One region of the Pseudomonas sp. Marseille-P9899 genome, then DNA from elsewhere that is predicted to be linked to it. Evidence: predicted binding sites of a transcription regulator. Region 1 holds the regulator's gene; each other region holds the start of a gene.
What was found. Region 1 encodes sigma-54, which starts transcription at its own class of promoters, with help from an activator protein. Its sites were predicted from a motif close to ANTGGCATNNANNTTGCTNT; they were not measured.
Positions count from the first base shown of each region.

Region 1 (5,816 bases):
GTCAGCATCGACCGGCATGCCGCGCTTGAAGCCAAAGGACTCGATCAGGAACGCGGTGCCCGGCTCAGGTTGGTTGAGCAGGCGAAGCTTGATCGAGTCACGCAGTTGATAGAGGTTGAGGCTGGTGGTGTCGATCTTCAGGTCGGCAAGATCGGCAATCGGGCTCAGCAACTCGCTTTCGACCCGGATTGCCTCGGCCAGCGAGCGGTCCTGGTTGGTCAGCGGGTGGCGTCGACGGGTCTCCGAAAAACGCTTGAGCAGGGTTTCTTCATCGGCGTCGAGATACAGCACATCGCACTGGATATGGCGCGCACGCGCGTCGTCCAGCAGCTCCGGAAAGCGTGTCAGGTGGCTCGGCAGGTTACGCGCGTCGATGGACACCGCGACCCGTGGCTGCAGCAATTCGGTATTGATCAGGGCGCTTTCCGCCAGCTGCGGGAGCAGGCCGGCGGGGAGGTTGTCGATGCAGTAGAAGCCGTTGTCCTCAAGGACGTCGAGGGCGGTGCTCTTGCCCGAGCCGGATCGGCCGCTGACGATGACGAGGCGCATGCTCAGGGCTCGTTCTGCACGTCCAGGACGACCTGGTACAGGGCGGTACTGCTGTTGGCCGCACGAAGCCGGTCGCGGACATCCTTGCGATCGAGCATGCTGGCAATCTGGCGCAACAGTTCAAGGTGGGCGTCGGTGGCAGCCTCGGGCACCAGCAGAACGAACAGCAGGTCTACCGGGGCGCCATCGATGGCGTCGAAATCTATGGGGGCATCCAGGTGAAGCAATGCGCTGACAGGGCTTGCACAGCCCTTGAGGCGGCAATGGGGAATGGCGATGCCATTGCCAAATCCTGTCGAGCCGAGTTTTTCTCGGGCAATCAGGGCTTCATAAACGGTCTGGCCGTCCAGATCAGGAACTTCTTTCCCGATCAGGTTGCCGATCTGTTCAAGTGCGCGCTTTTTACTGCCACCCGGCACGTTCACGAGGGAACGGCCGGGGGTCAGGATGGATTCAAGTCGGATCATGGATGAGGGGGATCAGCGTGCAGCCGTACCTTGCAGCAGGCTTTGCTGTTTTTCCTTGTGTTTTTTCAGTTGACGGTCGAGCTTGTCGGCCAAGGAGTCGATCGCGGCATACATGTCTGCATCTTCGGCGTTTGCTACCACTTCACCACCGGGAATTTGCAGGGTGGCCTCCACTTTCTGCTGGAGTTTCTCGACCTTCATGATCACCTGCACATTGGTGATCTTGTCGAAATGACTTGCTACACGCTTGAGCTTCTGCTCGACATAGTCGCGCAGCGGCGGAGTGACTTCTACATGATGTCCACTGATGTTGACTTGCATACTGCTTCTCCTTTGTTGCCGTGCATAAAGAGGCAGGTGTTGCGCCTGCCACTGAATTGCGATGGCACACCTCAGGGAAGGTCACATCAATCGCTTGCGCTCACTCGACGGTGCGATGCCGAGGGATTCGCGGTACTTGGCGACGGTGCGACGTGCTACCTGGATGCCTTGTGCCTCCAGTAAACCAGCGATCTTGCTGTCACTCAATGGCTTTTTCTGATTTTCCGCGGCAACCAGTTTTTTGATGATTGCGCGGATCGCCGTGGACGAGCATTCACCGCCTTCGGAGGTGCTGACGTGGCTGGAGAAAAAGTACTTCAGCTCATAGATTCCGCGGGGCGTGTGCATGTATTTCTGCGTGGTGACCCGGGAAATCGTCGATTCGTGCATGCCCACCGCTTCAGCGATGTCGTGCAGTACCAGCGGTTTCATCGCCTCGTCGCCATGGTCGAGGAAGCCGCGCTGGTGTTCGACGATCTGGGTCGCCACCTTCATCAGCGTCTCGTTGCGGCTTTGCAGGCTTTTGATGAACCAGCGAGCTTCCTGCAGTTGGTTGCGCATGAAGGTGTTGTCGGCGCTGGTGTCGGCGCGGCGAACGAAGCCGGCATATTGCGGGTTGACCCTCAGGCGCGGCACCGCTTCCTGGTTCAACTCCACCAGCCAGCGATCGCTGTCCTTGCGCACGATCACGTCGGGAACCACGTATTCGGGTTCGCTCGACTCGATCTGCGAGCCAGGGCGTGGATTCAGGCTCTGGACCAGTTCTATCACCTGGCGCAGCTCATCTTCCTTGAGCTTCATGCGGCGCATCAGCTGGCTGTAGTCGCGACTGCCGAGCAGGTCGATGTAATCGCTGACCAGTCGCTTGGCCTCGGCCATCCACGGTGTGTTGGCGGGCAGCTGGCGCAACTGCAGCAACAGGCATTCGCCCAGGTTGCGTGCGCCGATACCGGCGGGTTCGAACTGCTGGATGCGGTGCAGGACGGCTTCGATCTCGTCCAGTTCGATATCCAGTTCAGGGTCGAAGGATTCGCAGACTTCTTCCAGCGTCTCGTCGAGGTAGCCCTGGTTGTTGATGCAGTCGATCAGGGTTACAGCGATCAGTCGGTCGGTGTCCGACATCGGTGCCAGGTTCAACTGCCAGAGCAGGTGGCTTTGCAGGCTCTCGCCGGCCGATGTGCGGGTGGTGAAGTCCCACTCGTCATCGTCGTTGCTGGGCAGGCTGCTGGCGCTGGTCTGGTAGATGTCTTCCCAGGCGGTATCGACCGGAAGTTCGTTGGGGATGCGCTCGTTCCATTCGCCTTCTTCGAGGTTTTCCACGGTGGGCGCGGATTGCTCGAAGCTGCTCTCCTGGGACTCGGCAACAGGCTTGGACTCGGCGTTGTCGGCCATCGGGTCGCTGTTGTCGAAGTCTTCGCCTTCTTCCTGGCGCTCGAGCATCGGGTTGGACTCCAGGGCTTCCTGGATTTCCTGCTGCAGATCCAGTGTGGAGAGCTGGAGCAAACGGATAGCCTGTTGCAACTGCGGGGTCATCGTCAGTTGCTGGCCCATTCTTAGGACGAGCGATGGTTTCATGGCTGGGGCTTAACACCTTATTCGCCGGCGCGCATGCGCCATCAACTACAGGGGCGCGCGGGCGCCAATTCTAAGCAAGATATATGCCTGAAACTGTAACGTTTGCCTAGAGCGCTGTAACAATTAAGCCGCAATCGTGGCTGAATCGCAGCGCTCGGACCACTCCGATACGCGAGCCTACAGACGGAACTCGTGGCCCAGGTACACCTCTTTGACGAGCTGGTTGGCCAGGATGGTTTCCGAGTCGCCTTCGGCGATCAGTTGGCCATCGTTGACGATGTAAGCGGTTTCACAGATATCCAGCGTTTCACGGACGTTGTGGTCAGTGATCAGAACGCCAATGCCCTTGGCTTTCAGGTGGTGGATGATCTGCTTGATGTCGCCGACCGAGATCGGGTCGACACCGGCGAAGGGTTCATCGAGCAGGATGAACTTCGGTGCGGTAGCCAGGGCGCGGGCGATTTCCACGCGACGACGCTCGCCGCCGGACAGGCTCATGCCGAGGTTGTCGCGGATGTGGCTGATGTGGAATTCCTGCAGCAGGCTTTCCAGCTCCTTGCGACGGCCTTCGCGATCCAGTTCCTTGCGGGTTTCCAGGATCGCCATGATGTTGTCGGCCACCGACAGCTTGCGGAAGATCGAGGCTTCCTGGGGCAGGTAGCCGATGCCGGCGCGTGCGCGGCCGTGCATTGGCTGGTGGCTGACGTCCAGGTCGTCGATCAGCACGCGGCCCTGATCGGCCTGAACCAGGCCGACGATCATGTAGAAACAGGTGGTCTTGCCGGCGCCGTTAGGGCCGAGCAGGCCGACGATCTGTCCGCTGTCGATCGACAGGCTGACGTCACGCACGACTTGTCGGCTCTTGTAGCTCTTGGCCAAGTGCTGGGCTTTAAGGGTTGCCATTACTCGGCCTTCTTCTTCGGCTGGATCACCATGTCGATACGCTGACGTGGCTGGGTGACCTTCTGGTTGCCGGCGCGGCCTGCAGTGGCGACCTGAGTCTTGGAGTTGTAGACGATTTTCTCGCCTTCGGTCGTGTTGCCTTCATTCACCACCTTGGCCTTGTCGGTCAGGATGATCAGGTCTTTCTGAGCCTGGTACTGGATGTTGACTGCCCAGCCCTGCATCTTGTCCGGCTTCGCAGCGCTCTGCTGCTGCTCGAAGTAGGCAAGGTTGCCGACGGAGGTCACCACATCGATGTCGCCGTTTGGCGCACGAGTCAGGGTCACGGTGTTGCCTTTGATCATCATCGAACCTTGAGTGATGATCACGTCACCACGGTAGGTGGCGATACCTTGCTTGTCGTCCAGTTGGGCGTCGTCGGCCTGGATGCGAATGGGTTGATCGCGGTCGTTAGGCAGGGCCCAGACACTCGCGCTTCCCAGTGCTGCGCTCAGGCTGAGCAAAAAGGGGAGGGTTTTAACGAGCCTCATACTGTCCTCTTACGTTGGACAGCAGGTCCATCCTGCCGTCTTTCAAATACGCTTTCATTCCCTTGCCCGTAGTCACGCCACCGGCGCCGTCGATTCTAACGTCTTGCTCGGTTTGCGCATATTGCTTCTGCGGGAATACCGTCATGCGGCTGGAGGTAATGATGGTTGTGCGGCTCTGGTCGTCGGTGCGGGCAACCCGGACCGAGTCGATCAATTCAACTTCGGTGCCGTCCGGGTTGACCTCGCCACGAGCGCTCTGCACGTGCCATGGGTAGGCCGTGCCGCGATACATCTGCAGGTCTGGCGTAGTCAGCAATGTGACTTCGCTGGCCTTGAGGTGCTCGACCTTGTCCGCGGTCATTTCGTATTGCAGCTTGCCGTCAGGCAGATACTGCACACTGTGGGCGTTGATCGCATAGTAGTCGATAGCGCTTTCGTCGACCTGGGCAACGGGCTGGTCGAGGAAGCTCTCCGGACCGATATTCCAGTAGCCGACCGCTGCGAGCAGCGCGGCCATCACGCTGAACAGCGCGATATTGCGGATTTTCTTGCTGAACATGGCTGGCTCTACAGGTAATGGGCGTTTGCCGCTTCCAGGTTGCCCTGGGCTTGCAGGATCAGTTCGCAGAATTCGCGAGCCGCACCTTCGCCGCCGCGGGCCTGGGTAACGCCATGGGCGTGTTCGCGCACGAACGACGCGGCGTTGGCGACCGCCATGCCCAGGCCTACCCGGCGAATCACCGGCAGGTCAGGCAGGTCGTCGCCCAGGTAGGCGACCTCTTCATAGCTTAGGCCGAGCTGGCCGAGAAGTTCGTCCAGCACCACCAGTTTGTCCTCGCGACCCTGATACAGGTGCGGGATGCCGAGGTTCTTCGCGCGGCGCTCGACCACCGGGGTCTTGCGGCCGCTGATGATTGCGGTGGTCACGCCCGAGTTCATCAGCATCTTGATGCCTTGACCGTCGAGGGTGTTGAAGGTCTTGAATTCGCTGCCGTCTTCGAGGAAGTACAGGCGACCATCGGTCAGTACGCCATCCACGTCGAAAACGGCCAGCTTGATGGCCTTGCCACGTTGCAACAGGGTATTCATCACATCACTCCGGCGCGCAGCAGGTCGTGCATGTTCAGGGCTCCGACCGGACGGTCGGCCTTGTCGACCACTACCAGTGCGCTGATCTTGTGGTCTTCCATGATCTTCAGGGCCTCGGCGGCGAGCATGTCGGCGCGGGCGGTCTTGCCGTGGACGGTCATGACCTCTTCGATCAAGGTCTTGTGCACGTCGATATTGCGATCCAGGCTGCGACGCAGGTCGCCGTCAGTGAAGATTCCTGCCAGGCTGCCATCCGCTTCGGTCACGACGGTCATGCCCAAACCTTTGCGGGACATTTCAAGGAGCGCGTCCTTGAGCAGGGTGCCGCGTTGAACCTCGGGCAGTTCTTCGCCGGCATGCATCACGTTCTCGACCTTGAGCA
Region 1 covers NZ_CAESCG010000002.1:122,064-127,879, forward strand. Annotated here, with positions in the region: gene rapZ (RNase adapter RapZ) at 1-549, opposite strand, end outside; gene ptsN (PTS IIA-like nitrogen regulatory protein PtsN) at 552-1,016, opposite strand; gene hpf (ribosome hibernation-promoting factor, HPF/YfiA family) at 1,029-1,337, opposite strand; gene HWV67_RS09820 (RNA polymerase factor sigma-54) at 1,419-2,912, opposite strand; gene lptB (LPS export ABC transporter ATP-binding protein) at 3,090-3,815, opposite strand; gene lptA (lipopolysaccharide transport periplasmic protein LptA) at 3,815-4,345, opposite strand; gene lptC (LPS export ABC transporter periplasmic protein LptC) at 4,332-4,904, opposite strand; gene HWV67_RS09840 (KdsC family phosphatase) at 4,913-5,434, opposite strand; gene HWV67_RS09845 (KpsF/GutQ family sugar-phosphate isomerase) at 5,434-5,816, opposite strand, start outside.

Region 2 (5,816 bases), on a different contig from region 1:
CGCAGGCGATAAAGGCGTGGGCGTGGTCCTGGCAGACCCCCGCACCACCGGCGAAGGCCTGGGCGGCGCTGGTATCCACCGCAGTGGCACCGGGGCGATAGGCCATGCGCTCATGCAGCGCCCCCATCATCTCGATCAGCGCGCTGCGATCACGGCGTTGCCCGCACTGCTGGCCGGCAAACCCACGCAGCGCCTCGTCGGCCTCGGTCAGGCGGGTGAAGCGCAGGAACGGCAAGGGTGACTGCGATTCGTGCTCGGCTTCGCGGGTCGGGTCGATCTCGACTTCACCGCGCGCGGCGATCAGCAGGTCGGCATGCGGTTCTTCCAGGCTGAGCACATGCAGGATATTGCCGAACGGATCGCGCCGGGCCTGCGCGGGACGCGGCAGGTCCAGTTCCCATTGCAGCACCTGCTGGCGCTCGTTGTCCGGGGGCGTCAGGCGCAGGTACTGGATGCTGGTCCGCACCTGGTCTTCGTAGTGGTAGGCGGTTTCGTGGCTAATGGTCAGTCTCATACGACCTCCAGGTAAGCGCTGTGAATGGCGTTGCCCAACTCACGCACCAGCGGAATGTAGTGGTTCAACCAGGGATGCAGCCCTTGCGAAAGGATTTCGTCGATGCCGGTATAGCGCAGACGGGCATCCACTTCCGCAGCCAGGCGCTGGGCCGGACGGCCGTTGGCGCCGGGCAGGCTGGCGAGGATCTGGTCGATTTCTTCCGTGCAGGCACGCAGGGAACGGGGGACATCGGCACGCAGGAGCAAGAGTTCGGCAACATGGCGCCCCGTGGGAGCGTCGCGGTAGATCTCGGTATAGGCCTCGAACGAGGACAGCGCGCGGAGCAAGGCGCTCCACTGGTAATAACCGCGGGCAGAGCTGTCGCTGACGGTTTCGGCGTCCTCGCCGAACATCTCGTAGCGGGCGTCGAGCAGGCGCAGGGTGTTGTCGGCCCGCTCGATGAAGGTGCCCAGGCGAATGAAGCGGAAAGCGTCGTTGCGCATGATGGTGCCGTAGGTGGCGCCGCGGAACAGGTGCGAGCGCTCCTTGATCCACTCGCAGAAGCGACTCATGCCATAGCGTCCCAGGCCTTGCTCGGCGATGCCGCGAATCTCCAGCCAGGTGGCGTTGATGTTTTCCCACATGTCCGCGGTAATCCGCCCACGCACCGCATGGGCGCTGGCCCGCGCGGCGCCCAGGCAGCTGTAGATGCTGGCCGGGTTTTCCGGGTCGAGGGCAAAAAAGTGCAACAGACGCTCGGCGTGCAGTTGCCCATGCCGGCCCAGGTAATCGTCCAGGGTGCCGGTGATGCGCAGCGCCAGCGCCATTTCGTCCAGGCCATCGCCGCGACCGTCCTGCGGCATCAGCGACAGCGAATAACTGACATCGAGCATCCGCGCGAGGTTTTCCGCCCGCTCCAGATAACGGGACATCCAATACAGGTCCGAAGCCGTTCTACTGAGCATGATTCAATCCTCGACCACCCAGGTGTCCTTGGTACCGCCCCCCTGGGACGAGTTCACCACCAGCGAGCCCTCGCGCAGCGCCACCCGCGTCAGGCCGCCGGGCACCACGCGGGTCTCCCGGCCGGCCAGGACGAACGGACGCAGGTCGATGTGCCGTGGCGCAATGCCGTTCTCGACGAAGGTCGGGCAGGTCGACAGCGACAGGGTCGGCTGGGCGATATAGGCGGCCGGACGGGCCTTGATGCGTTCGGCGAAAGCGGCGATTTCCGCCTTGGTCGACGCCGGCCCCACCAGCATGCCGTAGCCGCCAGAGCCCTGGGTTTCCTTGACCACCAGGTCCGGCAGGTTGGCCAGCACGTGGGAAAGCTCTTCCGGCTTGCGGCATTGCCAGGTCGGCACATTCTTCAGGATCGGTTCTTCGTCCAGGTAGAAACGGATCATCTCGGTGACGTAGGGATAGACCGACTTGTCGTCGGCCACCCCGGTGCCGATGGCGTTGGCCAGCACCACGTTGCCGCAGCGGTAGGCCGACAGCAGGCCGGGCACGCCGAGCATGGAGTCGGGGTTGAATGCCAGCGGATCGAGGAAGGCGTCGTCCAGCCGGCGATAGATCACGTCGACCGGCTTGGGGCCGTCGGTGGTGCGCATGAATACCCGCTCGTCGCGAACGAACAGGTCCGCGCCTTCCACCAGTTCCACACCCATCTCGCGAGCGAGAAAGGCGTGTTCGAAGAACGCGCTGTTGAACCGCCCCGGGGTCAGCACCACAACGCTGGGGTTATCCAGCGGACTGGAGCTTTTCAGGGTGTCGAGCAACAGGTTCGGGTAGTGGTCGATCGGTGCGATGCGCTGGGCGGCGAACAGTTCGGGAAACAGCCGCATCATCATCTTGCGGTCTTCGAGCATGTAGCTGACACCGCTGGGCGTGCGCAGGTTGTCTTCGAGGACGTAATAGCTGCCGTCGCTGTCGCGAACCAGGTCGACCCCGGAAATGTGCGCGTAGATGTCGCGGTGCAGGTTCAGGCCCTGCATTGCCAGTTGGTATTGATCGTTGGCCAGCACCTGCTCGGCGGGAATGATCCCGGCGCGCAGGATGCGCTGGTCATGGTAGAGGTCGGCGAGAAACATGTTCAGCGCCTTGACGCGCTGGATGCAGCCGCGCTCTACCACCCGCCATTCGCTGGCCGGGATGGCCCGCGGAATGGTGTCGAAAGGGATCAGGCGCTCAGTGCCCTGCTCGTCCCCGTACAGCGTGAAGGTGATGCCGGCGCGGTGGAACAGCAGGTCCGCCTCGCGGCGGCGTTGCGCCACTTGCTCAGGCGGCGTCTGCGCCAGCCAGCGGGCGAATTCCCGATAATGCGGACGGAGCTGACCGTCGGCGGCGTACATCTCATCATAGAACGTGCGAATCATGCCGAACTCCTTGTCACCCGTGCACAGGCACTGTCGCAAAGCCCGTGCCAGCGGAATTAATCCTTTTCAATCAACGGGTTGGGGAATTCAGGAAAAGACGCCGCACCAGACTTGTGCAGCCAGCCCCACGCGAATGGGGCACGCGCTTCATTGCGAAGCGTGTGGGTTCCCGGGACGGCCTGGCCGCCCCGGGGTGCATTTCAGGTTACCGCGCGCTCCTGCTTCACTCCCCAGCCCTGAGCTTCACCGCCCAGTGGCACGACCACGGCTTCGAAATCCTGTTCGAATTCGTCGATGCCACCATACGTGGCGTACATGATCTTGCTCAGTTCCAGTTGCCAGCCATCGTCACTTTCATGCACCTGGGCACACAACGACTCTCCCCGGAACTTTCCTGCAGCCCTGCGCGCCCGTTCCTCGTCCGGGAATACCGCATAGAACTCGATTGGATGGATTTGTGCGAAGTTGAAACCGCCTTCTTTCATGCGGCGCAATACCGTGCTGCTGATGTCCTCGTACAAGTTGCTCATGAATCGTCCTCCTCAATCACGATGGATAGACTTTCAGTGCTTGCGCACTTACCCCTGGCGCGGGACGCGGGTGGGGTTCTCGAGCGAATGCAGCAATGTTGCGGTAATGAATGTAGCGGTAATGGGAGACAAGGGCCGGCGCAATAACCGACGGCCCTGCATGCAGCGTAGCGGCTGGTGAGGCACAACGCCAGCCAGCCTGTGGATTCAGCTCCGTTCAGTGATGTCGGTGATCTCCACCCCGTTCTGTTCCTTCAGCCATTTCGCGGTCGGACAGTCGGCACGGTCCTGGAAATCATTGAGGTCGAGTTCATCCATGACCGGGAACAGGTGGCCCCTGATCCGCCGCGCTGCGTCTTCAATGCTCGGGCGGTCCGCGGCGGCAAGCAACAACGAAGTGCGTTCGCCCTTCTGGTCCACAAAAGTGATTTCCCACTCTTTCATCTGGCGTGTCCTCGATGGCAGGTACAGGAGTGTTTCCAGCCTGTCTTCCGTTGACCCTCGCCTGCGGACATTGTTCAAGTCGGTTGGCCCGGCGGCGCCCCCATAAAAAACCCCGGCCAGGCCGGGGTCTTGTGCAACGAACGGATTACGCCAGGGCGATCAGTCCGGGATGCCGTGGACAACACCGGCGGTATTGTCCAGCAGGCTCTTGGTTGCGGTCTGGATGAAGGATTCGAGTTTCTTGAGCATGGCGTCCTGCTCCGGATGCTCGATCAACTCAGCCTTGAACTCGCTGCCCAACTGATAACGGTACAGGCGCGGCGACATGTCCTTGGACTCGATCAGCACGCGATCACCCTGGATCAGACCGACGATCTGCTCGCTGCCCGAAGGCTTGATCATGCCGATGCCCTGGTCGCCTTCCGGCAGGTTGAGCAAGTCACGCCCCCAGCACTGGTGACGGGTTTCGCCACCCAGGCGGCCCATGACGGTCGGCACGATGTCGATCTGGGTGCCGACGGTGTGATTGCGCTTGCCGAACTTGTCCTGGATGCCCGGTGCGATCAGCAACAGCGGCACGTTGAAGCGGCCCAGGTCCAGCTCGGTGACCTGCTGGTTATTGCCGAAGCCATGGTCACCGACGATGACGAACAGGGTTTCCTTGAAGTACGGCTCCTTGCGCGCCTTCTCGAAGAACTGGCCCAGGGCCCAGTCGGAATAACGCATGGCGGTGAGGTGTTCGTCCAGGCGACCATGGCCGGTCACCGGCTCGACCGGCAGGTCGTTCGGCAGGGCATATGGGGTGTGGTTGGACAGGGTCTGGAGCAAGGCATAGAACGGTTTCTTGCCATAGTTGTTCGCCAGTTCCTGGTTACCACGGTCGAACATGTCCTGGTCGGACACGCCCCAGGTCGGGTCGGAGAACACCGGATTGACGAAGTCATTGCGGCCGATGAAGGTGGTCATGCCCTGGTTGCCGAAGAAACCGGACTGGTTGTCCCAGGCAAAGTCACCGTTGTAGACGTAGACGTCGTCGTATTTCCGCGCACTGAGCAGCGCCGGCAGGCCCGACAGTTTGTGGCCGCCTTCCGGGGTCTGCATCAGGTATTCGAAGCCCGGCAGGTTCGGGAAGCAGGCCATGGTGGCGAACATGCCCTGGTGGGTATGGGTGCCGTTGGAGAAGAAGCGGTCGAACAGCAGGCCTTCCTCGGCCAGTTTGTCGAAGTACGGGGTGATGTTGCCCGAAGCCCCCAGCGCGCCGACGGAATGGCCGGCGAAACTCTCCATCAGGATGACCACGACGTTCTTGATCGGCAGGGTGTTCTCGGCCGGCGGCGTGAAGTCACGGCGAATCGCGGCGCTGTCGGCGTCGACCAGCTTGTCGCTCGGCGTCAGCAGCATCTGGCGCACGGTGTCCTGGGCGACCTTCTGATCGAGGGTCGACTTCCAGATGTTGTCGCGGTCTTCGGACATGCGGCTCTTGGCGGCATCGATCAGGGTCAGGGTGCCGTTGAGGCCCAGTTGGTTGACGAAGTTCGAGTCGGTGGTGAAGGCATCACCCCAACGCATGGGCGGGCCTTGGCGCAGGGTGCCACGGGCGGCAATCACGGCCACCAGCAGGATCATGAAGAACACCACGCCGCGCACGTACCACGGCGCCACGCTGCGAGCACCGGCGAGGTTGCTCTGGTACTCGCCACGGGGCCGGGTCAGACGGTCGATGCCTTTGAACGCCAGGCTCATCACGATCGTGCCGCCGACCCACGCCAGCAGGTAGCGCACTACCGGGAAGCCGTACCACAGCATGCTGCCGACGGTCTTCGGGTCTTCCTTGATGTACTGGAATACCAAGCCGTTGAGGCGCTGGTGGAACTCGCGGTAGAAGTCCATCTCCACCAGGCCGAGGAACAGCACGATGCTGGAGGTCAGGGTCAGCCACAGGCGGAAGAAACCGCGCGCCGCCATCGC
Region 2 covers NZ_CAESCG010000009.1:164,947-170,762, forward strand. Annotated here, with positions in the region: gene HWV67_RS28760 (transglutaminase family protein) at 1-514, opposite strand, end outside; gene HWV67_RS28765 (alpha-E domain-containing protein) at 511-1,461, opposite strand; gene HWV67_RS28770 (circularly permuted type 2 ATP-grasp protein) at 1,465-2,874, opposite strand; gene HWV67_RS28775 (ribonuclease E inhibitor RraB) at 3,075-3,404, opposite strand; gene HWV67_RS28780 (hypothetical protein) at 3,612-3,848, opposite strand; gene HWV67_RS28785 (LTA synthase family protein) at 4,008-5,816, opposite strand, start outside.
Region 2: the regulator sigma-54 is predicted to act here: its motif matches at 2,907-2,926, upstream of HWV67_RS28770 (circularly permuted type 2 ATP-grasp protein).

Region 3 (5,816 bases), 650 kb from region 1:
GGCTGATTTTCCAGGTGTAACCGCCGACCAGGTTCAGACCCAGCAGGTCGCTGTCATAGCTGGCCTTGGCCTGGGTGCCGGCGATGCTGCGTTTGCTGTCGTTGTCGTTGACGCCGTAGGTCAGGCTGGCATCGACGAAGTAGTTGCCCAGCTCGTAACCGCCGTACAGGGTGAAGGCGTGGCTGTCGACTTCGGTCTTGTTGCCGCTTTTGCCGTTCACGTCGGTGTTGATGAAGCTGTAGGCCAGACCCAGGGTCACCTGGTCGTTCAACTTGCCGTCAGCACCCACCGCGATACCGCGGCTGTAGGCGTTGTAGCCGGCCACGCCGTCACGCAGGTCTTGCGAGGCGTCGCTGTACAGGCTCTGAACCCAGACGCCGGCTTCCTTGAAGCCTTCGCCGGACGATGCGCCGCGCAGGCTGCTGGTGCGGCTGCCGGTGACGTTGCTGACCAGGCTCTGGCTGGTGGTTGCAGCCTGGGTGGCGCCGCCGTTCACTTCTGGCGACAGTTGCTCGGCCAGTTGAGTCAGTTGCGCTTCGTCGGTGTTGAGCAGGGCCTGCAGCAGCGGGTCGTTCGGGTTCTGCTGGCGGATGCGGTTGATCACGCCGTCGTTGACCAGGCTGCCAATGGCTTTCTGGCTATTGGCCGAACCGCCGTTGCCGACGATGATCTGCTCGACTTCTTCCTTGCCCTTGCCAGTGACGGTAGCCACCAGGGTGTTGTTCTCGACGCTGTAGCTGTCGATTTTCAGCAGGGCCGAGGAGCTGGCCAGGTTGAACTTGGCGTTCGGGTCGATTTTGTCGTTTTCGTCCAGCAAATCGATCCGGCCGGCTTCGATCAACTTGTAAGTGCTGCCATTGGCGGAGAAATCTTCGCCTTGGGCGGACAGCAGGACCTTCACATTCTTGTCGAACTCGGCGATGCCGGTGACGCTCAACACCGCGACATCCGGGTTGGTGGCGCTGCTCAGGTTCAGGCCCAGTGTCGAGTTGGTGGCCATGTACAGGTTGCCGTAGAGGCTGGTGTGCGTGCCGAGCAGGTTCAGTTGCGATGTCGGATTGCCTGGCGCATCACCCACTTCGAACCAGCTGCCGGTGTCTTTCATGCGGATGTTGTAGCCATCGGCCTCGGCGCTGGTGCCGGTGAAGTCGACATTGCCGAGCACGCCTACGTTGGACAGGTCGATCAGGTTGCCGACGACCTGGCTGCCGTTCTGCAGCACCAGAGTAACGCGGCCGCGGCTTTCGCTGGCGTCGACGGCTTCATCTTCGGAGATCAGTTTGCCGCTGTTGATGATCCGTAGCGGAGTGTATTGACCGCGTTGACCGGTTGGGTCGTTTTCCAGGTCGAGGTCAAACCCGCCAATAACGATGGCTGCATCGGTAGCCTGGATCGTGCCGGTGTTGATCAGATGATTTTCTTCGCTGGTGAAGCTGGCGCCATCGATGCGGATGCCTTCAGCGTCGTCGCCGCTGGCGATGATGGTGCCGTGGTTCTCGATGCCGGCCAGGTCGGTCATGTCGACCTGCGGCCAGCGCTCGTTCGAGGTGACGTCGATGGCGGTGGCGCCTGCACCGGTGACCTGGATCAGGCCGCGGTTGATGACTTTGCCGACGATCTCTCCGCCTTCCAGGTTGATGCCCTTGGCGTCACGGCCTTCGGCGATGATGCGGCCGGTCGCGGCGTTCACCAGGTCGCCCTTGATCGTGGTCGAGCCGCTCATGTCGATGGCGCGGGCCACGTCGGTGCCGCCATCGTCGGTCAGGGGTTCACCTTTGGCCAGCAGCAGGCCTTCGTTGATCACGCTGCCGCCGATGATGGCCGGGTCGATCATCAGGGCGTTGGCGCCGCCGCCGATCGCGCTGATGCTGCCTTTGTTGATGACGCTGCCGTCGATGCGGTTGTTGATCCAGATATTGCCGTCTTCGTAGACATCCATGTCCACGCCGCCGGCGAAGTCGCCGGTGCTATTGATAGTGGCGTTGAGGATCAGGTCTTTCTGCAGGTGGCTGCCATTGAATTCGATGGCGTCCTCGTCGCTACCGCCGGTGTAGGTGCCGGTGATTTCGAGGTTTTCGCTGTAGGTCTGGCGTTCGCTGAGGAAACCGGCATTGGTCAGCTGCACGGTCTGTGCCCAGGCGGGCAGGGTGGTGGCGGTTACCGCCAGGGCGAGCAGGGTCTTGCGGAAAATCGGGGAGGCCACAGTTCATTCCTTAAACGTCTTTGGAGTCACGGTGCGTCCTTGCGTGGTGCAGGCCTGGCTGGTAATGGCGGCGCTAGAGCCACGCAACGAGCGCGGCGGATGGTAACGAACCTGCCATTAAAATGACATCCTTTTGACGCCAGCTTTCCGTGAGGTTGGTTGCCACAAAAGGACCCTTTCAGCGGCGGCCATCGGCAAGCGGCAACTCGCGGCATTGCCGCTTTGCTGGCGGCAGGCGGAAATCCATTGCCGCTTTTCTGGCATTGCCGCCTGCGGCATTTCAGCAAAAGCCCCGGTTTTACTGGGGTTTAGTGTTTTGGCATGGGACTTGCTCTTTCATCGGCAACGAACCATCCGGCCAACCTTCGAAGGTTTCCCCGACATGAGCATCAGTTTCGACAAAGCGCTTGGCATCCATGAAAAGGCCCTCGGCTTCCGCGCCCAGCGCGCCGAAGTGCTGGCCAACAACATCGCCAACGCCGATACGCCGAACTTCAAGGCGCGGGACATGGACTTCTCGTCCGTTCTGCAGGCCGAGACCGACAAGGTCAAGAACGGCCACTTCGCCCTGGACCGGACCAACTCCAAGCACATCGAAGCCGAAGGCGTGACCCTCAGCGACGAAGCGCTGCAATACCGCACGCCGATGCAGCCGTCGATCGACCAGAACACCGTCGATGCGCAGCTTGAGCAATCGAGCTACGCCGAGAACTCGGTCGGTTTCCAGGCCAGCTTCACGCTGCTCAACAGTAAATTCAAAGGGCTGGTTTCGGCCCTGCGCGGAGAGTAATCCATGTCCCTCGCCAGTGTTTTCAACATCGCCGGTAGCGGCATGAGCGCCCAGACCACCCGTCTGAACACCGTCGCTTCGAATATCGCCAACGCCGAGACCGTCTCGTCGAGCATCGACCAGACCTATCGCGCCCGTCACCCGGTGTTCGCCACCACCTTCCAGCAGGCCCAGAACGGCAGTCAGTCGCTGTTCCAGGACCAGGATGCGGCAGGGCAGGGCGTGCAGGTGCTTGGCGTGGTCGAGGACCAGAGCAATCTCGAAGCCCGCTACGAGCCGAACCATCCGGCGGCGAACAAGGACGGCTACGTCTACTACCCGAACGTCAATGTCGTCGAGGAAATGGCCGACATGATTTCGGCCAGTCGTTCCTTCCAGACCAACGCCGAGTTGATGAACACGGCCAAGACCATGATGCAGAAAGTTCTGACCCTGGGTCAGTGATAAAGGACCACGCCAATGGCCAGCGTCAACGATACAACCGCAGGAGTTAACCTGAACGACGTCATCAAGGCGTCGGCGAAGACCACGACGACTCAAACGGGTGTCGCCTCCGCTACCAACAGCTCGACCGGCGGTAAGACGCTGGGCAAGGATGCGTTCCTGCAGTTGCTGGTTACCCAGATGCAGCATCAGAACCCGCTCGATCCGCAGGACAACAGCGAGTTCGTCGCTCAGTTGGCGCAGTTCAGCAGCCTGGAAGGCATCACCTCGCTTAACGAGTCGGTGACCGCGATTTCCGGCAACTACAAATCGTCGCAGGCGCTGCAGGCGTCGTCGCTGGTGGGTCGCTCGGTGATCGCCCAGACCGACAAGGCAGTGGTCGATACCACCAAGAGCCTGAGCGGTTCGGTCGTGGTGCCGCAGTCGGTGAGCAGTGTCACGCTCTCCATCACCGACAAGGACGGCAACGTCGTGCGTACCATCGACATGGGTGCACAAGCGGCCGGCAATGCCGCGTTCGTCTGGGACGGCAAGAACGGAAGTGGCGAAGTGCTTTCGCCGGGGACCTACAACTTCAAGGCCACCACCACTGTCGATGGCAAGGCCATGGAAATGTACACCTTGCTGCCGGCCACGGTCAGCAGCGTCACCATCAGTCAGACAGGGGGCGAGATGATGTTGAACCTCGCCGGTCAGGGCAGCGTCGCGCTGTCCAAAGTCCAAACCATCGGTATATAGAGCCGGCTAACGCGGCACAGGAGTGGAAAGATGTCTTTCAATATCGGCCTTAGCGGTCTCTATGCAGCCAGCAAGCAGCTCGACGTTACCGGCAACAACATTGCCAACGTCGCGACCACCGGTTTCAAATCCTCCCGCGCGGAGTTCGAAGACGTTTACTCGGCCAGCAAGCTGGGCGTCGGCAGCAAGACCGTCGGTAACGGCGTGCGTCTGGCTGCGGTCTCGCAACAGTTCGGCCAGGGTGACATCAACAACACCGGCAACGTGCTGGACATGGGTATCCAGGGTCAGGGTTACTTCATCCTCAGCGACAACGGTTCGCTGAGCTACACCCGTTCCGGCGCCTTCCAGACCAACAAGGACAACTACGTCGTCACCAACGACGGCGTACGCCTGCAGGGTTATGCCGCAGACGAAAACGGCACCATCCTCAAGTCCGGTCTTACCGACCTGAAAATCGACACCTCGGCACTGGCACCGAAGGCCACCAGCCTGATCGACCAGGGCATCAACCTGAACTCCTCGGCCGACAGCATTCCGCTGCCGACCGCAACGCCGGCCGGCCCGACCTTCGTGCCAACCGACGAGACCACGTACAACAAGAAGTTCTCGACCGAGATCTACGATAGCCAGGGTAATAAACACACCATGGAGCAGTACTATCGCAAGACCGATCAGAACACCTGGACCATGTACACCCTGGTCGACGGTCGCAACCCGCAGAACCCGGCGAGCACCACGCCGCTGGTGGGTAGCATGACCTTCAAGTCCGATGGCACCATCAACACCATGACCGGTACGACCGCTCCGGATGACAGCTTCGCGGTGGTCAACAACGTCTTCACCCTGAAGGGCTGGATTCCGTCGGCGTACAACGCTACTACCGGTACCTGGAGCCCGAACGGTTCGGTCGGCAATGCCGACGGCATCCGCGTGGACATGAACTCGACGTCCTCCTACAACACCGAGACCGCGCGCCTGTCGCAGTCCCAGGACGGCTATGCCACCGGTATCCTGTCGAGCCTGAGCATCGACTCCACCGGCGTCATGTTCGCAAGCTTCAGCAACCAGCAGTCTCGCGCCATTGGCCAGGTGGCAATTGCCAGCTTCGCCAACGAGCAGGGTCTGCAGCAGCAGGGCGGCACGCGCTGGAAAGAAACCTACGCGTCGGGCATTCCTGGCGTCGACACGCCGAAGACCGGCACCCTGGGTTCGATCCAGTCCAACTCCCTGGAAGAGTCCAACGTCAACCTGACCCAGGAACTGGTCGAGCTGGTGAAGGCGCAGTCCAACTACCAGGCCAACGCCAAGACCATCTCCACTCAGAGCTCCATCATGCAGACCATCATCCAGATGACCTGATGGCGGTGGCGCCGGTTCATCCGGTGCCCTGAGTGTTACGCGAGCCCCTTCCCGGTCCGGGCGGGGGTTCGTTGTTTTCGGAGGTATGTGATGAAGCGATCCCTGTGTCTTGTGCTGGTACTGTTGGCGGCCCAGTCCTGGGCGGCAATGGCGCCCTGGTACCGCTGGGAAAGCCAGGCCGACGGGCGTCTGGTGTGTTCGCAGCATTCGCCGGGCGAGGGCTGGAGGCAATTTGCCGGGCCCTTCAGCAATGCCGGGTGCCGTCCCTGAATGTCCGGG
Region 3 covers NZ_CAESCG010000002.1:774,495-780,310, forward strand. Annotated here, with positions in the region: gene HWV67_RS12865 (autotransporter family protein) at 1-2,203, opposite strand, end outside; gene flgB (flagellar basal body rod protein FlgB) at 2,586-2,993, shown strand; gene flgC (flagellar basal body rod protein FlgC) at 2,997-3,437, shown strand; gene flgD (flagellar hook assembly protein FlgD) at 3,453-4,175, shown strand; gene flgE (flagellar hook protein FlgE) at 4,206-5,537, shown strand; gene HWV67_RS12890 (hypothetical protein) at 5,628-5,807, shown strand.
Region 3: the regulator sigma-54 is predicted to act here: its motif matches at 2,519-2,538, upstream of flgB (flagellar basal body rod protein FlgB).

Region 4 (5,816 bases), on a different contig from region 1:
GTAGGTGCCGTTCTTCTGCATGTTGGCCATGAAGGTGTCGTTGGTGTCCTGCAGCGGCACCAGCGCCGGGTCCATGATCGGCTGATTCCAGCACGAGGCGAGGATCGAGCCTACGGTGGGCTTGCAGATATCACAGCCGATATGACCCTTGCCGTGACGTTCCAGCAGTTCGGCGAAGGTGCGAATCCCCTCGACCCGCACCATGCCGTACAGCTCCTGGCGGGTGTAGGAAAAGTGTTCGCAGAGGCTCTTGTCCACGGTCACGCCGCGGGCGGTCAGCTCATGCTCGAACACCTGCTTGAGCAGCGCCGCGCAGCCGCCACACCCGGTGGCAGCCTTGGTGCAGCCCTTGACCGCGGCGAGGTCGCCGCAACCGCTGTCGATGGCCGCGCAGATCGCGCCTTTGCTGACGTTGTGGCAGGAGCAGATGGTCGCGGTGTCCGGCAGTGCGTCGGCGCCAAGGGCCGGAGCGCCGGAGGATTGCGGCAGGATCAGCGAAGACGGATCGGCCGGCACCGCGATGCCGTTCTGCACGTATTGCAGCAGGGTGTCGTAATAGCTGTTGTCGCCCACCAGCACCGCGCCGATTACCCGCTTGCCGCTGGGGTCCAGCACCAGCCGGCGGTAGGCGCTGCCGGCCTCGTCGATAAAGCGGTAGCTGCGCGCACCAGGCGTGGCGCCGTGGGCGTCGCCGATGGAACCGACGTCCACGCCGAGGAGCTTGAGCTTAGTGGACATGTCGGCGCCTTCGAAGGCGCTGAACGACTGCCCCGCCAGTGCCGCTGCGAGGTTGCGGGCCATGTTGTAGCCGGGCGCCACCAGACCGAAGACGCTGCCGTTCCAGGACGCGCATTCGCCAATGGCGTAGATGCGCGGGTCGCTGGAGCGGCATTCGCCGTCGATTACCACACCACCGCGCGGGGCAATCTCCAGGCCGCAGCCACGGGCCAGCGCGTCCTGCGGCCGGATGCCGGCGGAGAACACGATCAGGTCGGTCTCCAGGCTCTCGCCGCCGTCGAAGTTCATGCGGTAGCGGTAGTCCTGGCCGTCGACAATGGCCTGGGTCGCCCGCGAGGTATGCACGCCGACACCCAGCGCCTCGATCTGCGCACGCAGGGCCGCGCCGCCTTCGCTGTCCAATTGCACCGGCATCAGCCGCGGCGCGAACTCCACCACATGGGCTTCCAGGCCGAGGGACTTGAGCGCGTTGGCCGCCTCCAGCCCGAGCAGGCCCCCGCCCACCACCACACCGCGCCGGGCGTTGGTGGCGGCGATGCGGATGGCGTCGAGGTCATCGAGGGTCCGGTAGACCAGCCGCGCCGCGCCTTCGGAGCCCTGAATCGGCGGCACGAAGGGATAGGAACCGGTGGCCAGGATCAGCCGGTCGTAAGGGTAACGGCCTTCGGAGGTCACCACTTCGCGACGGTCGCGGTCCAGCTCCAGTACCGTCTCACCCAGGTGCAGGGCAATGCCATGTTCGGCGTACAACCCCGCCTCGCCCAGCGCCAGCGCCTCGGCGTCGCTGCCGCTGAAATACTCCGACAGGTGCACACGGTCGTAGGCGCGTTGGCGCTCTTCGCCAAACACCCGCACCTCGAAACGGGCCAGGGCGCCGCGCTCGATCAGTTGCTCGACGCAATGGTGGCCCACCATGCCGTTGCCGACGATGACCAGCTTTTCTCGTTGTTCGATGGACGCGATGGCGTTCATGTCCGGATCCTCACGGTGCGGGGCGTGCCCCGAAAAAAACACAAAAAAAGGCGCCTGGAGCCGAAGCTCCAGGCGCCTTTGCCTGGTCTTGAATCGTTATGTAGTCCGTAGCGGTGATCGACGTTGACCACCTGGGACGTTGTGGAGTTGTAAAAGCAGGGAGTGTGCCAAGTAGGGAAATCAGGGAAATTGCAGCGAAACCGTGGGGAAATCGAACCACGCTGGTGCAATTCATTCCGGAGGTGAACCCTAATGGGGCTGCTTCGCGAGCAAGCTCGCGCCTACCGAGTCGGCCCGGTTGAGCTGCCGCGAGGCTTCAATACACATCCCGCAGATAACGCTTGTCCCGCCCCATCTGCGCAACATAGAGCGCAGCATCCTCGGCACTAATCCCACCCTGCACGGCAATCACCTCTTTCAGCGCGGCATCCACATCCTTGGCCATCCGCGCCCCATCGCCACACACATAGAAGCAGGCGCCCTCCTCCAGCCATTGCCACAACAGCGCGCCCTGTTCACGCATGCGCTGTTGCACGTAGATCTTTTCCTCTTGATCCCGCGAAAAAGCCGTATCCAGTCGGGTCAGAACACCCCTGTCACACCACGCCATCAGCTCATCGCGGTAGTAGAAATCACAGGCCTCCCGCTGCTCACCGAAGAACAGCCAGTTACGCCCCTTGGCCTGCCGCGCCTCCCGCTCCTGCAGAAACGCGCGAAACGGCGCAATTCCGGTGCCGGGGCCGATCATGATCACCGGCACGCCATCATCCGCCGGCAACCGAAAACTCGCCGATGGCTGCGGGAAAATTTGCACCTTCAGGTTCTCGGCGCGATCCGCGAGGTAGCTGGAGCAAACGCCTTTGCGCTGGCCGAAGCGCACGGTGGACATGGTCAGGTGTACCTGCGTCGGATGCAGTTTCGGACTGGAACTGATGGAGTACAGCCGCGGCTGCAACGGTTTGAGCAGCGCCAGCCACTCTGCCTGGGAAAGGCTCAAGGGAAACTCGGCGAGCAGATCGACCAACTGCCGTCCCCAGAGCCAGTCATTCAAAGCGGCCTTGTCGCCGGGCAGCCCGGACACTTTGGCCAATACCTGCGGTGTGATGCGGCTGATATCCAGGTGCTCGCCCAACGCAACAGCCAGCGGCATCGGTTCCTTGAGATTGACCACCGCATCGCCGTCCAGCCCGCTGCAACGCAGGAACTCCTCCACCAGTTGCGGACAGTTGCGCGGCCAGATGCCCAGCGCATCGCCCGCCTGGTAACTCAACCCGCTGTCGCCAAGGTCGAAGACGATCTGCCGGGTTTCCTTGCTCGCCCCCGGCCCATTGAGCACGCGGTTTTCCAGCAGTTGCGCGGGCAGCGGATGGCTTTTGCCGAACGCAGGCTTTGCCACCTCGGCGACCGGTACCGGCGCTTCGGCGAGCTTGGCCGTCAGCGCCTGCAGCCAACTGGCGAAGGGCTCATCGAAATCCGGCTCGCAATCGACCCGTTCCAGTAGGCGCTCGCCACCCAGTTCAGTCAGACGCTGATCCAGTTTTCGCCCGAAACCGCAGAACTGGTCGTAGCTGGAATCGCCCAGGGCCAGCACCGCATAAGGCCGCTTCGCCCAGGCGGCGTCATCCTGCAACGCCTGCCAGAAGGTGGTGGCGCTGTCGGGCGCTTCGCCATCGCCGAAGGTGCTGGTGATCAACAACAGGCTGGCCGCTTCGCCGACTTGCGCCGGCTTCGCCGCTTCCATGCAGTCCAGGTGCACGCTCAGCCCCGCCTGCCGCAGGTGGCTGGCGCAACGCTCGGCGAGGGTCTGGCTGTTGCCGGTCTGGGAGGCCCAGAGCACCAAGTGCGAGGGCTTTTGCTCGATCGTCGCTAGCGCGCTGGTGGTCGACGCCTCGCTGCGGGAATACATCCCAGCCAGCAGCCCATCGACAAACAGGCGCCGCGCCGGGGCGAGGGGCGCATTGGCGGGCAGTACCGGCACACCACCGGGCGTCGCTGCGCCGAGTCCGAGCAGGAAGCCATGCAAATACTGTTGTTCGCTTTCGGCCAGGGCCAACGCGGGGGGCGCACCCAGGCCCAAGACCTGGCGCAAGGTGTCGGTCGGCATCAGCCCGGCCTCCTTGGTAATGACGGGATTCAGTTGAAGTGCATCGATGCGCTCGCCGCTGACCCGGGTCAGGGCCACAGCGCAGTGCTTGAACGCCGGCTGCAGGGAAATCGGGTCCACGGCATCGCAGGTCACGGCGTTGATCGCGAGTTGCTCGCCATACAAGTCGTTCCAGTGAAACGGCGCAAAGCAGTTGCCCGCCAGGACCCGCGCGCTGATTCGCGCCGGCAGCACGGCCTGGCCGCGGCGGGAACTGACCTGCACCTGGTCCTTGTCGGCAATGCCCAGCGCGGCGGCGTCTTCGGGGTTGATTTCGAGGAACGGCCCAGGCTCGAGCTTGTTCAGGCTGGCGACCTTGCCGGTCTTGGTCAGGGTGTGCCACTGGTGCTGGACGCGGCCGGTATTGAGCACCAGCGGGTAGGACTCGTCCGGTAACTCGGAAGGCGGCAGCCAGGGACGGGCGAAGAAACGGGCCTTGCCGCTGGCGGTAGCAAAAACGATGGCCGGGCGTTGACCCTCGACGCCGTCGCGTGGCGTCTGGCTCAGGCCGTCATTGAGGTAGCGCAGCGGACTGCGGCTGTCGGCCCGCCCCGGCTCGCACGGCCATTGCCGTGGACCTTCTCGCAGTTGCTGATAATCGAGACCGCGCAGGTCGTAGCCGGTCGCCGGGTTCCAGGCCTGACGAATTTCCTCGAATACCGCTTCGGCGTTGGCATAGCTGAAACCCTCGGCGTAGCCCATGGCACAGGCCACCCGGGCGATGATCTGCCAGTCCGGCAGGCTATCGCCGGGAGCATCCACCGCCTTGGTGGTGAGGGTCAGGTTGCGTTCGGAATTGATCATCACGCCTTCGGATTCGGCCCACAGCGCGGCGGGAAGAAGGATGTCGGCGTAGCGATTGGTTTCGGTGTCGAGAAAAGCGTCCTGGCTGATCACCAGTTCCGCAGCGCGCAGGCCGTCGATCACCCGCTGACGATTGGCGACACTGGCCACCGGGTTGCTGCAGATGATCCAGCAGGCTTTCACCTCGCCCCCCGCCATCTGCTCGAACAGGCCGATGGTGCCCTCGCCGCCTTCGGCGCGCAGGCTGCCCGGCGCAATGTTCCAGAGGCCTTCGACAAACTGGCGATCGGCCTCGACCAGCGCCGAACGCTGCCCGGGAAGGCCGGGGCCCATGTAGCCCATTTCCCGTCCGCCCATGGCATTGGGCTGGCCGGTCAGCGAGAAAGGTCCGCTACCGGGACGGCAAATCGTTCCGGTTGCCAGGTGCAGATTGCACAGTGCATTGGTGTGCCAGGTGCCATGGATGCTCTGGTTGAGGCCCATGGTCCAGCAGCTCATCCAGTCCTTCGCCGCACCAATCCAGGCGGCGGCCTGGCGGATATCGGCTTCGGCCAAACCGGTGATTTCAGCCACCCGCGCCGGCGGGTAATCGGCGAGGAAGGCCGGTATCTCGTCCCAGCCCTCGGTGTAGCGGGCGATGAACTCGTTATCGGTATGACCGTTTTCGTGCAGCAGGTGCAGCAGGCCGTTGATCAGGGCGAGGTCGGTACCGGGACGGATCTGCAGAAACAGGTTGGCCTTGTCGGCAGTGGCGCTGCGCCGCGGATCAACGACGATCAGCCGCGCACCGGCCTTGAGCCGATCGAGCAGGCGTAAAAAGAGAATCGGATGACAGTCGGCCATATTGGCGCCGATGACGAAGAACACCTCGGCGTGCTCGAAATCCTGATAGCTGCCGGGCGGGCCGTCCGCGCCCAGCGACAACTTGTAGCCGCTGCCAGCGCTGGCCATGCACAGGCGCGAGTTGGATTCGATATGGCGGCTGCGGATAAAACCCTTCACCAGCTTGTTCGCCAGGTACTGGGCTTCCAGCGACATCTGCCCGGACACATACAACGCCACGGCGTCCGGCCCGTCACGGTCGATGATTGCGCGCAGGCGGCGGGCGGTCTGCTCGATGGCCTGATCGATCCCCAGACGCACCGGGTCGCGCTGGCGT
Region 4 covers NZ_CAESCG010000003.1:845,526-851,341, reverse strand. Annotated here, with positions in the region: gene nirB (nitrite reductase large subunit NirB) at 1-1,710, opposite strand, end outside; gene HWV67_RS19605 (bifunctional nitrate reductase/sulfite reductase flavoprotein subunit alpha) at 2,027-5,816, opposite strand, start outside.
Region 4: the regulator sigma-54 is predicted to act here: its motif matches at 1,863-1,882, upstream of nirB (nitrite reductase large subunit NirB).